3 regions of the Exiguobacterium sp. s168 genome follow, and region 1 is predicted to be linked to each of the others. Evidence: riboswitches for the same ligand, from Rfam matches in the RefSeq annotation. Region 1 holds a riboswitch; each other region holds the start of a gene.
The links. Region 1 has a riboswitch for thiamine pyrophosphate ahead of KNQ15_RS15310 (thiamine phosphate synthase). Riboswitches for the same ligand answer to the same signal wherever they lie in the genome.
Positions count from the first base shown of each region.

Region 2: it holds a riboswitch for thiamine pyrophosphate, as region 1 does, so the genes downstream of both, thiD (bifunctional hydroxymethylpyrimidine kinase/phosphomethylpyrimidine kinase) here and KNQ15_RS15310 (thiamine phosphate synthase) in region 1, are expected to answer to the same signal.
Region 3: it holds a riboswitch for thiamine pyrophosphate, as region 1 does, so the genes downstream of both, KNQ15_RS07765 (ECF transporter S component) here and KNQ15_RS15310 (thiamine phosphate synthase) in region 1, are expected to answer to the same signal.

Region 1 covers NZ_JACSNE010000035.1:2,689-5,898, reverse strand. The annotation lists gene KNQ15_RS15325 (thiazole synthase) at 1-181, opposite strand, end outside; gene thiS (sulfur carrier protein ThiS) at 184-384, opposite strand; gene KNQ15_RS15315 (FAD-dependent oxidoreductase) at 381-1,325, opposite strand; gene KNQ15_RS15310 (thiamine phosphate synthase) at 1,322-1,915, opposite strand; TPP riboswitch at 1,998-2,100, opposite strand; gene nagZ (beta-N-acetylhexosaminidase) at 2,157-3,210, opposite strand, start outside.
Region 2 covers NZ_JACSNE010000015.1:61,688-64,897, reverse strand. The annotation lists gene thiE (thiamine phosphate synthase) at 1-35, opposite strand, end outside; gene thiM (hydroxyethylthiazole kinase) at 25-792, opposite strand; gene thiD (bifunctional hydroxymethylpyrimidine kinase/phosphomethylpyrimidine kinase) at 773-1,576, opposite strand; TPP riboswitch at 1,691-1,801, opposite strand; gene KNQ15_RS10150 (murein hydrolase activator EnvC family protein) at 1,865-3,142, opposite strand.
Region 3 covers NZ_JACSNE010000009.1:74,599-77,808, forward strand. The annotation lists gene KNQ15_RS07755 (GNAT family N-acetyltransferase) at 1-582, shown strand, start outside; gene KNQ15_RS07760 (50S ribosomal protein L25/general stress protein Ctc) at 874-1,545, shown strand; TPP riboswitch at 1,641-1,740, shown strand; gene KNQ15_RS07765 (ECF transporter S component) at 1,841-2,413, shown strand; gene KNQ15_RS07770 (ABC transporter ATP-binding protein) at 2,410-3,210, shown strand, end outside.

The DNA of each region.
Region 1 (3,210 bases):
AATCAAGTGACTCCAAGAAATTCGCTTGTTGTTTGTCGAAAATATCGAGCCGACGGACGGCGAATGTCAAGATTTGTGAAGCGGACGCATCGATCGCCTCCTGCTGTACCGTAGCATCCGTATATTTCCCTGTTCCGAGTAATAACCGTGATTCAAATGTCTTTTCTCCAATTTTCAGCATGTTTATCCTCCTCCTACGAAATGAACGATTTCAAATGTGTCATTGTCCCGAACGACTGTCTGACCGTACGCCATGCGATCGATGATTTGTCGATTCTGTTCGACGATGACGAGCTTTTCCCCTAAGCCGAGTTGCGTGAGCATGTCCTCAATTGTTTTAATCTGTTCAATCGTGTGGTCATTGCCGTTAATCGTAATGTTCATCGGACTTCCTCCTTTTGGATCAACCGTAATGTATTTGCCAAGACTTCCGCTGTCGCCGGTGCGAGTAATATGCCGTGTCGATGATGCCCTGTCGCGAGGAAGATCCGACGGGATGAATCGGCGACTCCGATATATGGTAAGCCGGACATCGTTTGCGGTCGTACACCGGACCAGACTTCTTCGATGACTGCGTCACGAATCGGTGGATACAGTCGTTCTGCTGCTTGAAGCAATGACGTGATTCCAGTGACACTGACACCGACCGTCTCGTCGTGCGGCAGTTCGGTCGCACCGATCAAAATCCGACCGTCTGCTTTCGGAACGAGGTAGACGGCGTCGTCAAACAGAATCGAGCGTAACGGCTGACCCGCGAGACGGACGGCGAGACATTCCCCTTTGACCCCATATGTCGCAATCGAAATGCCGGCTGTATCGAGCAAGGCTTGCGAACCCCGTCCGGCAGCGACCGTCACCGTTCGTCCGGTCCAGATTCCCGCATTCGATTCGATCCTGATGAAGTCAACGTTCTCTTCGATATGTGTGACCTCCACCTGTTCTTCGATTGGTACCCCACGCTTTCGTAAGGCATACATCAATGCAGTCGTCAGTCGTCGTGGATCGATTTGACCGACAGCCGGAAACAGATGCTCGCGTCCTTTACGTTTTAACAAAAACGGTTGTTCCCGGTATCCACAATCGATGCCTGTTTCTCGCTCGAGACGACGTGCAAGCAGCGGATACAGACGACGACTTCGCGCGGCAAGTGCATGCAATTCCTCTCTGAGCTCGATGTCCGTCGCAAGCATCCCGGCAGCCGCGCGACTCGTTCCTTGTCCACCTGCTCCGCATTCTAAGACGACGACGGATTCATTCTGACAGGCGAGACCGTAAGCAAGCGTCAAACCGATGACTCCACCGCCGATGATGATGTGATTCGTCATACCCGTACCCCCTGATAATGCTTGACGGCGGCAAGTGGATCCGCTTGACCGAGAATTCCCGATAAGACGGCGATTCCGGTTACACCGGTCGCTGCGATTTCAGGCATGCGTTCTGGTGTAATCCCGCCAATTGCAATGACTGGTTTCGTCGTGAAGGTGACGACTTGCTTCAAGGCGTCAATCCCTCGTGGTGGCACGTCCGGCTTCGACGCTGTCGGATAAATATGACCGTACAGCAGTCGGTCGGCTCCTTCCGCTTCTGCTGCCAGTGCCTCTGCTAGTGAATGGACCGATTTCCCGATGACGAGATTCGGAAAATGAAGTCGCACATCGCGGACACGCAAGGAACGGCGCGTCAGCTGCACACCGATGCCTGCGACATGGGCGACGTCGACCCGGTCATGAACCGTTAACTGTTCAGGCGAATAACCGTGCGTAAGGAGTGCTTCAATCAGATCAAGCAAGTCTGCCGCCGATAAGTTCGGTTCACGTAGATGCAGCTGATCCGTATATGGTTGAAGGGATTGAAAGGTCTTTATTTCGTCAAGCGGATTAATGGATCCCGTCGAAATCAGATGTAAACGCATCATGTTCTTCCTTTCCATACGAAAAAGGACCACTCCCGATGTTGAAGGGAGTGGTCCGAAAATGCGCTGAAGCGCTAAGGATATCTAGGGTTTCGAGCCACTTCCCTCCGCTAGTACGAACTAGATCAGGTTCAAAGGGTCCGGATACTTCCGTCTCAGTCTGCTGGGAGACTCCCCTAGTGTCTTTTCGTGTTTAATTGGCTTGCCCCATTAGTCTAGCATGAGTCGCTTTGCTTCGCTAGTCCTAGTTGAGCGCTTCCACTTGCTGAATCAGCTCCGATTTCGTCGGTCGCTGTTGCTCTTGGCTGTCGGCATACGTCTGCTTTAGCTTCAGGATGCGCATCACTTTGCCATCGAGCATCTCCGGCGTCAGCGTCTTTTCTTTGACGGCTTGCATCACTTCAGCATGAACCTTTGTGTAAGCACCTGCCTCTGAAAACATCGCCATATCAGCTCCGTTGACGAGCGACTGACGTGCCGCTTCTGCGAGACCATATCGTTTCGTGATCGCCCCCATGACGAGATCATCTGTGATGATGACACCGTTGAATCCGAGTTGCTGACGCAAGAGGTCAGTCAAGATCGGCTTTGAGAGCGAGGACGGATTCGTATCGTCATACGCGGGATAGAGAATATGGGCGACCATCACCATCTCGGCGCCCTCTTGAATCGCTTCTTGGAACGGTAACAGTTCCGTCCGCTTCAATTCTTCCTTTGATGCCGTCACTTTCGGTAGCCCGACATGGGAATCGACACTCGTATTGCCGTGACCGGGAAAATGTTTGACGACTGGAATCGTTCCCGTCTCCTGCATCCCGTGCATCAGGGCCGTACCAAGCGTCGCGACAGTATTCGGATCAGCACTTAACGCACGGTCGCCGATGATCGGATTGTTCGGATTACTGTTGACGTCAAGGACTGGTGCGAAGTCCATGTTGAAGCCATAAAAACGTGACAAATGTCCGAGCGTACGTCCGACGTCTTCCATTTTCGCATCATCTGCTCCTTGCGCCATCCGTTGACTCGTCGGTAGACGTAATCGTTGATCCGGTACCCGGCTGACGCGTCCGCCTTCTTCATCAATCCCGACGAACGCATACGGTTTTTGGTTCGTCTCTTGAATCGCACGCGTGAACGTCAAGAGTTGCTCTTCTGACGTAATGTTTCCGCCGAGCAATAAGACCCCGCCAATCGCATGAGTCTGTAATAATTTTCGGTCAGCTGCTGAAAGTTCCGTGCCGGCGACTCCGATATAGAGCAGTTGATCGACCTTTTCGGACGTCGACATCGCTTTAAGT
Region 2 (3,210 bases), on a different contig from region 1:
TCCGTCACTGCATAGATGGAGTAATCAATTGACACGTTCTGTCACCTCCACCAGGTCTTGCTCCGTCATAAGGCTGATGGCATTGAACAACTCTCGTTTAAAATCACCAAGACCTTGCGCGGAGGCTGCTTGTTCCCCTGCTTTTCCCATGACAAATGTCCCGTGGACAGCCGCCTCAAATGCCGTATATCCTGCACCGAGGAAGCTCGCAATCAAGGAGGCCGTCATACAGCCCGTACCCGTGATGTCTCCTAGACGCGGTGTTCCTACATGTAATTCCATTTCGCGCGTTCCATCCGTAATGTAGTCGTTCGGACCTGTCACGACGAGGACAGATTTGTGTTTGCGAGCGAATACGCGAATACTTTCTCGATCCATAATTGCATCTCCCGCAGCATCGACTCCCTTAGTTCGTCCGTCTTCCCCAAGTAACGTCTTGATTTCAGAAGCATTTCCTTTAATGACCGTACACCCGAGATCAATGAGTTCTTTGGAAAAAGCAGTACGTAATGTCGTTGCTCCTGCTCCTACGGGATCAAGAACGATTGGGACATTCAAACGTCCCGCTTCACGGACTGCGAGTCGTTGAGCTGCTTGCATGTCTGCATCGATCGTACCAATGTTTAAGACAAGAGCTTGCGCGAGTCTAACCATCTCTTCTACTTCACGAATGTCTTCTGCCATGACGGGGGATGCTCCAACAGCGAGTGTGACGTTTGCGCAGTCGTTGATCGTAACCGTGTTCGTCAGATGGTGAATGAGTGGTTTGTGTTCAAGAATGGTCGTAAACATGTGTATCCCTCCAAAGTGAATGAAAATGATGTGTCGGTCCAATACCTTGTCCGAGAGCAAATCCATGACGAATTGCCTCCGTGACATAGTTTTTCGCCTGTCGTACACTATCTTGTAACTCTTCTCCAAGCGCCATCCGCGCTGCAATCGCTGCGGATAAGGTACAACCAGTACCATGAGTATGTTGATTGTCTAATCGTTCCGATGTGAAGCGGTGTTCCACTTCCCCATCAAACAACAAATCCGTCGCAGCTCCTGAGAGATGTCCACCTTTTAGCAATACTGCACCTGTCTGTGTAGCCAATTGATGCATCGCCAGTCGCATTTCCTCTAGATTGGTGACCGATCGTCCTGTTAAACGCTCTGCTTCCGGTAAATTCGGTGTGACGAGTGTCGCAAGTGGTAAAAGTTCTGAAATCAATGCTTGTTCAGCTTCCGTCCGCAATAGGGCATGACCGCCTTTAGCGACCATGACGGGATCTAATATAATAGGGACTGTTTGTTTACGGAGATGTGTAGCAATGACACGAATCGTCTGCGCATTCGAGACCATTCCGATTTTGATCGCATCGACACGAATGTCTGAAAAAATCGACGTTAACTGGGCATCTACGATTTCTGGGGATAACTCTTCCACCGCTTGAACTCCCAACGTATTTTGCGCTGTGACGGCTGTCAGTACGCTCATTCCATAAACGCCTAAAGCCGAAAATGTTTTTAAATCTGCTTGAATCCCAGCTCCACCACCGGAGTCGGATCCCGCAATCGTCAGTACATGTTTCATGTTCTTTTCACCTTCCCATCGAGCAATGTAAGGGAGTCGTGACCAACAAAAAAGCGCCGACCGCTATAAAAAAGCAGTCGACGCTATACGAAAGCGTTATACACGCATTCCGGTATCCGTTCGTCTCAACTTTCCTACGCTGGTATTATCCAGTTCAGGTAATAGGGTCGAAAACAGATTGGTTTTCCTCTCAGCCGGATTCCTCCAGCTCCCCTAGTTGCTCAAGTATTCGTTTCGCCTTAACTGTAGCATAGAGAAGAAAAAAAAACGAGCCGAAGCCCGTTTTGATTACAGATATGCCAATGGATTGACTGCATTTAGAGGAGAAGAAGCACTGTATTGATAGCCTCCGACATGTAGTTCGAAATGTAAGTGTGGTCCTGTTGAATTTCCTGTACTACCAAGTGTCCCGACTTGCTGACCTTGAGAGACCGTTTGCCCTGCACGAACCGATAATGAACTCATATGTGCGTAGACGGTCGTGTACACTTGTCCATCTAGGAAGTGAGAGATCATGACATGATTGCCGTAAGGTCCACCACCTGATGCTGTGATGACCGTTCCAGCTGCTGCCGCGACGATTGGAGACCCGACCGAACCACTGAAATCAACACCGTTGTGGAACGTGTAACCATTCGCACCACTTGCTGGTCCGAATCCTTGTGACACTCCACCAGAAGACGGTCGAACGAATTTTCCTCCACTCGAAACAACGGGCGGGGCAACGGAACCAGTTGATTCCGAACTTTTACCTGTTTGTTTTGCTGCTTGAGCATTCGCTTTAGCGGCTTTTTCAGCTGCTGCTTTCTCCGCTGCTGCTTTTTCAGCCGCTGCTTTAGCGGCTGCCTTTGCTGCCGCAATTGCACGTTCTTGCGCTTCGAGAGTCGCTTGAAGTTCTTTTGCGTCTAACAGTTCTGTCGTGAACTTCGTCTTCCCTTTTCGTAATTTCTTCAGCGTAGCACTACGTTCTTTCATTTGAAGCTTTAACGCTTTCTTTTGTTCAATCAATACTTTCTTTTCCTGCATTTGCTCCGCTTTTTTCTCAACGAGCGCTTGTTTTGCTTCTGCTAATTTTTGTTGCGTAGCGATGTAATCCGAAATCATTTTATCGTCTTGCTCAGCGATTTTTTTCCCCGCCATGACACGGCTAAATAAATCACCTAAATCTTTCGATCCGAAAATGACTTCTTCCCATTTAATCGAGTTTCCATCGTTTTCTTGGAAAACACGCAAACGATCACCGAGTAGTTCTTCCTGTTTCTGTAACATTTCTTCGTAACGGACGATGTCTGCCTTTAACTCATCGATTCGAACGTTCAACTGTTCAATTTGTTTATTTTTTTCGGAGACTTGGAAAATCTTTTCATTGATTGCTGCGTCAATTTGATTGATTTGACGTTGCTCTTTTGAGATTTTAGCTTCTTGTTTTTTGATTGCTTTTTCAAGTTTACGTTGTTCAGCGGCATTCTCAGCCTTTTTTTCTTTAATTGTCGCTGCTGCAATCGGTTGTGTTCCTGTTATAAGTAATGCTCCTAAAACAATGGTAGAAATTAGTTTTTTTAGCATATATCGTTTTCCTCACTTATGTTTTTTCATATTTTATTATAGTATTCAAGTTTCTCTCATATCTGAAA
Region 3 (3,210 bases), on a different contig from region 1:
GCACTCGTCGTCGATGCGATCAGCGCTGTTGGAACCGGACATTTCTCATACGATGGCTGCACTTTCGTCACGACTGTTTCCGGGAAAGCGATTGGTGGTTTACCGGGTCTTGCGTTCATTGGTCACGCAGATCGCGTCCTACCTTCTCTCTGTATTCCCCGTTATCTGGATTTAGGGCTCTACGCAGAAGGGGTTGCCTTTTCCGGCTCGTCGAACCTGTTGCTTGCCTGTCAGGCAGCGCTTGATGCCCTCGATCTTAATCAAGCAGCAATCAAGATGACCTATCTCGAACAAGCCGTCCGCGCAACTGGATTCCAACTGCTCGCACAACAGGAAGCACAAGCGCCGGGAATACTGACGATCGTTCATCCGTCCGCAACTGATTTAGGCGACGCTCTGCGCATTCAGGGGTATCACGTCCAGTACGAAAGCGACTATCTCGTTTACAATCAGTGGCTACAAATTTCGACGATGGGCCAGACGACGATGCGGCAAATTGAACGTCTAGTTCGTGTTTTAGTTCGTGAAAATCAACGAATCACCATAAAGAATGAAAAAAATGAAAGACCTCTCAACCCTTGATTTCAAGCGGTTTGGAGGTCTTTCGACTTCAAAAAGATAAAAAAAGAGGTTTATGGATTTAAAACATAGGGGTATAAACTCATTAGCACCGCATCAAACTGGTGACTTACTCACACATGTTTCTCAATATCAGCGTAATGACCTGGGAGAGAAATGCAAAGTCAGGAAATCGTCAGATTCATGAGAGTCTGAAACCGATTGTCTTAGCATGATTCATATTGTTCAGGATTCGTCCTGCTCCTACATTCATTACCTTTTGAGGGCTATACCAAATTCAAGGGGGAAATGAACATGTCAGTTAATTTAACAGCCGAAAAACGCGAGGTACGTCCACGCTCACTCCGTAAACAATTGCGTCATGAAGGAAAAGCTCTTGGCGTCGTGTATGGTTACAAAGTGGAAAGTACACCAATCGCGTTTGAAGAAAAAGAATTGCTTAAAATCGTCCGAGAAAACGGTGAAAACGTCTTGATTTCACTCAAACTCGATGGTAAAAATATTAACGTCTTGATCAATCGCCGTGATATGGATGTCTTCACCCCAACAGTCGATCACGTTGAATTCATCGCCGTGAAAATGGATGAAGAAACAGAAGTCGAAGCAGACGTTGTACTCGTTGGCGAAGCAGCCGGTGCAAAAGTTGGTGGCTTCCTATCACAAACACTCTTTAAAGTAACAGTCGCCGCTACACCAGATAAATTACCAGAGAACGTCGAAGTCGACGTCACGAACCTCGAAATCGGCGATTCGATTTCTGTAGCCGATCTTCCAGAACAAAAAGATTTCCGCATCGTTACAGAAGGCGATATTCAAGTCGCAGCTGTTGTCGAATCGACACTCGAGCAGGATCTTGAAGAAATCGAGGAAGCAGAGGCACAAGCAGAAGCTGGCGAAGACAACGAAGCGGAAGCAACAGAAGCGTCTTCAGAAGAAACAGCTGAAGAGAACGAAGACAATAAATAAGTCGTTTAACGATACGCCCTTTGCGGCGTATCGTTTTTTTGTGTCTTGACAACAGGCGCTGGATTGCCTAAAGTGAACAGCGTATCACCTATTACCATATCCACTAGGGGAGCCCAATTGGCTGAGACGATTCACTTCGGACCCTTCGAACCTGATCTAGTTCATACTAGCGTAGGAAAGTGGAGCGATCACATCCAATGACTCCTGCTGCGCGCAGTTTTTCTGAGGACCGCTCTCTTTTTTACGGAGGGCGGTCTTTTTTGGCGTCTCCCCCATTCAAAGGAGGACGTATCTAATGCAACACTGGAAAATGAAAGAAATCATGGTCATGATGATGCTCGCCGTCGCTTGCGGCGTCATCTATCTTGGTTGGTCAACACTCTGGTTACCAATCTCAGCGATCTTCGGTCCTGTCGGTGCCAACTGGATGTTTGGCATCTGGATCATTGCGAGTCCGCTCGTCGCAGCAATCATTCAAAAGCCAGGTGCCGCTTTAATTGCGGAAGTCGTCGCGGCAGCCGTCGAACTGTTCACAGGTAGTCATTTTGGTTTATCCGCTCTTCTGATCGGAGTCTGCCAAGGACTTGGTGCGGAACTCGTCTTCGCGATGACGCGTTACCGTCGTTATGACACATGGACCTTGATGTTATCGGGTGTCGGAGCCGCGATTGGTAGCATCGTTTATAGTCTAATCGCGAACGGATTCGGTTACTACACAACGACGACGTTGCTTGCGACAACTGGCTTACAATTGATCAGCGGCGCATTACTCGGTGGCTTGCTTGCAGCCATTCTCGTCCGTCGCCTTGTTGCGACTGGTGTCTTGAACGGGTTTGCGGCAGGACGTGCGAAACGAGAAATCGCATGATTACTGTCGACGACCTCAGCATCCGCTATCCCGGTCAGATGAAATCAGTGCTCAATCATGTATCGCTGACGATTGAGCAAGGGACGACCCTTCTACTCGGACGAAGTGGGAGTGGCAAGACGACATTACTTCATGCCCTTGCCGGACTGACACCGGAAACGATTGAAGTCGAACAGACTGGTACCGTTACCCGGTCCGGTTCGGTCGGAATCTTGTTTCAAAATCCAGAAGAACAGTTCTGCATGGAGACGATCGGACGCGAAATCGCTTTTAGTTTAGAAAATCGCTCGATTCCACGCGAAGAGATGGAGGAACGAATTGAACGCTTACTCGCACTCGTCGGTCTCCCCCTCCCCTTCTCGACACCGATCGCGAGTCTATCCGGTGGAATGAAACAGCGTCTCGCGCTCGCAGCGGTCCTAGCACTTGAGCCGACGATCTTATTACTCGATGAACCAACGGCTCAGATTGACCCGATCGGGCAACACGAGCTGATGGCGTTGATCTTTCGGATTCAGAAAGAACACGATTTAACGATCGTCTTGATCGAGCACCAACTCGATGTCTGTTTGCCGTATGTCGATCAGATCGTCTTACTTGAAGACGGATCGGTGACTGCGACGGCAGATCCGCAGGATTTGTTCCCGCAGGCGTATACAAGGCTTCAATCGAAAGGCATTGCCGTTCCCTCTTTGTATCCGTACATGTTAGAGACGTTACCCATAGATGGACCGCAAGCGGCGCGACTTCATGTGCCTTCCCCCGTCGCTACAGCTGGTCGCTCTTTGTTACACGTC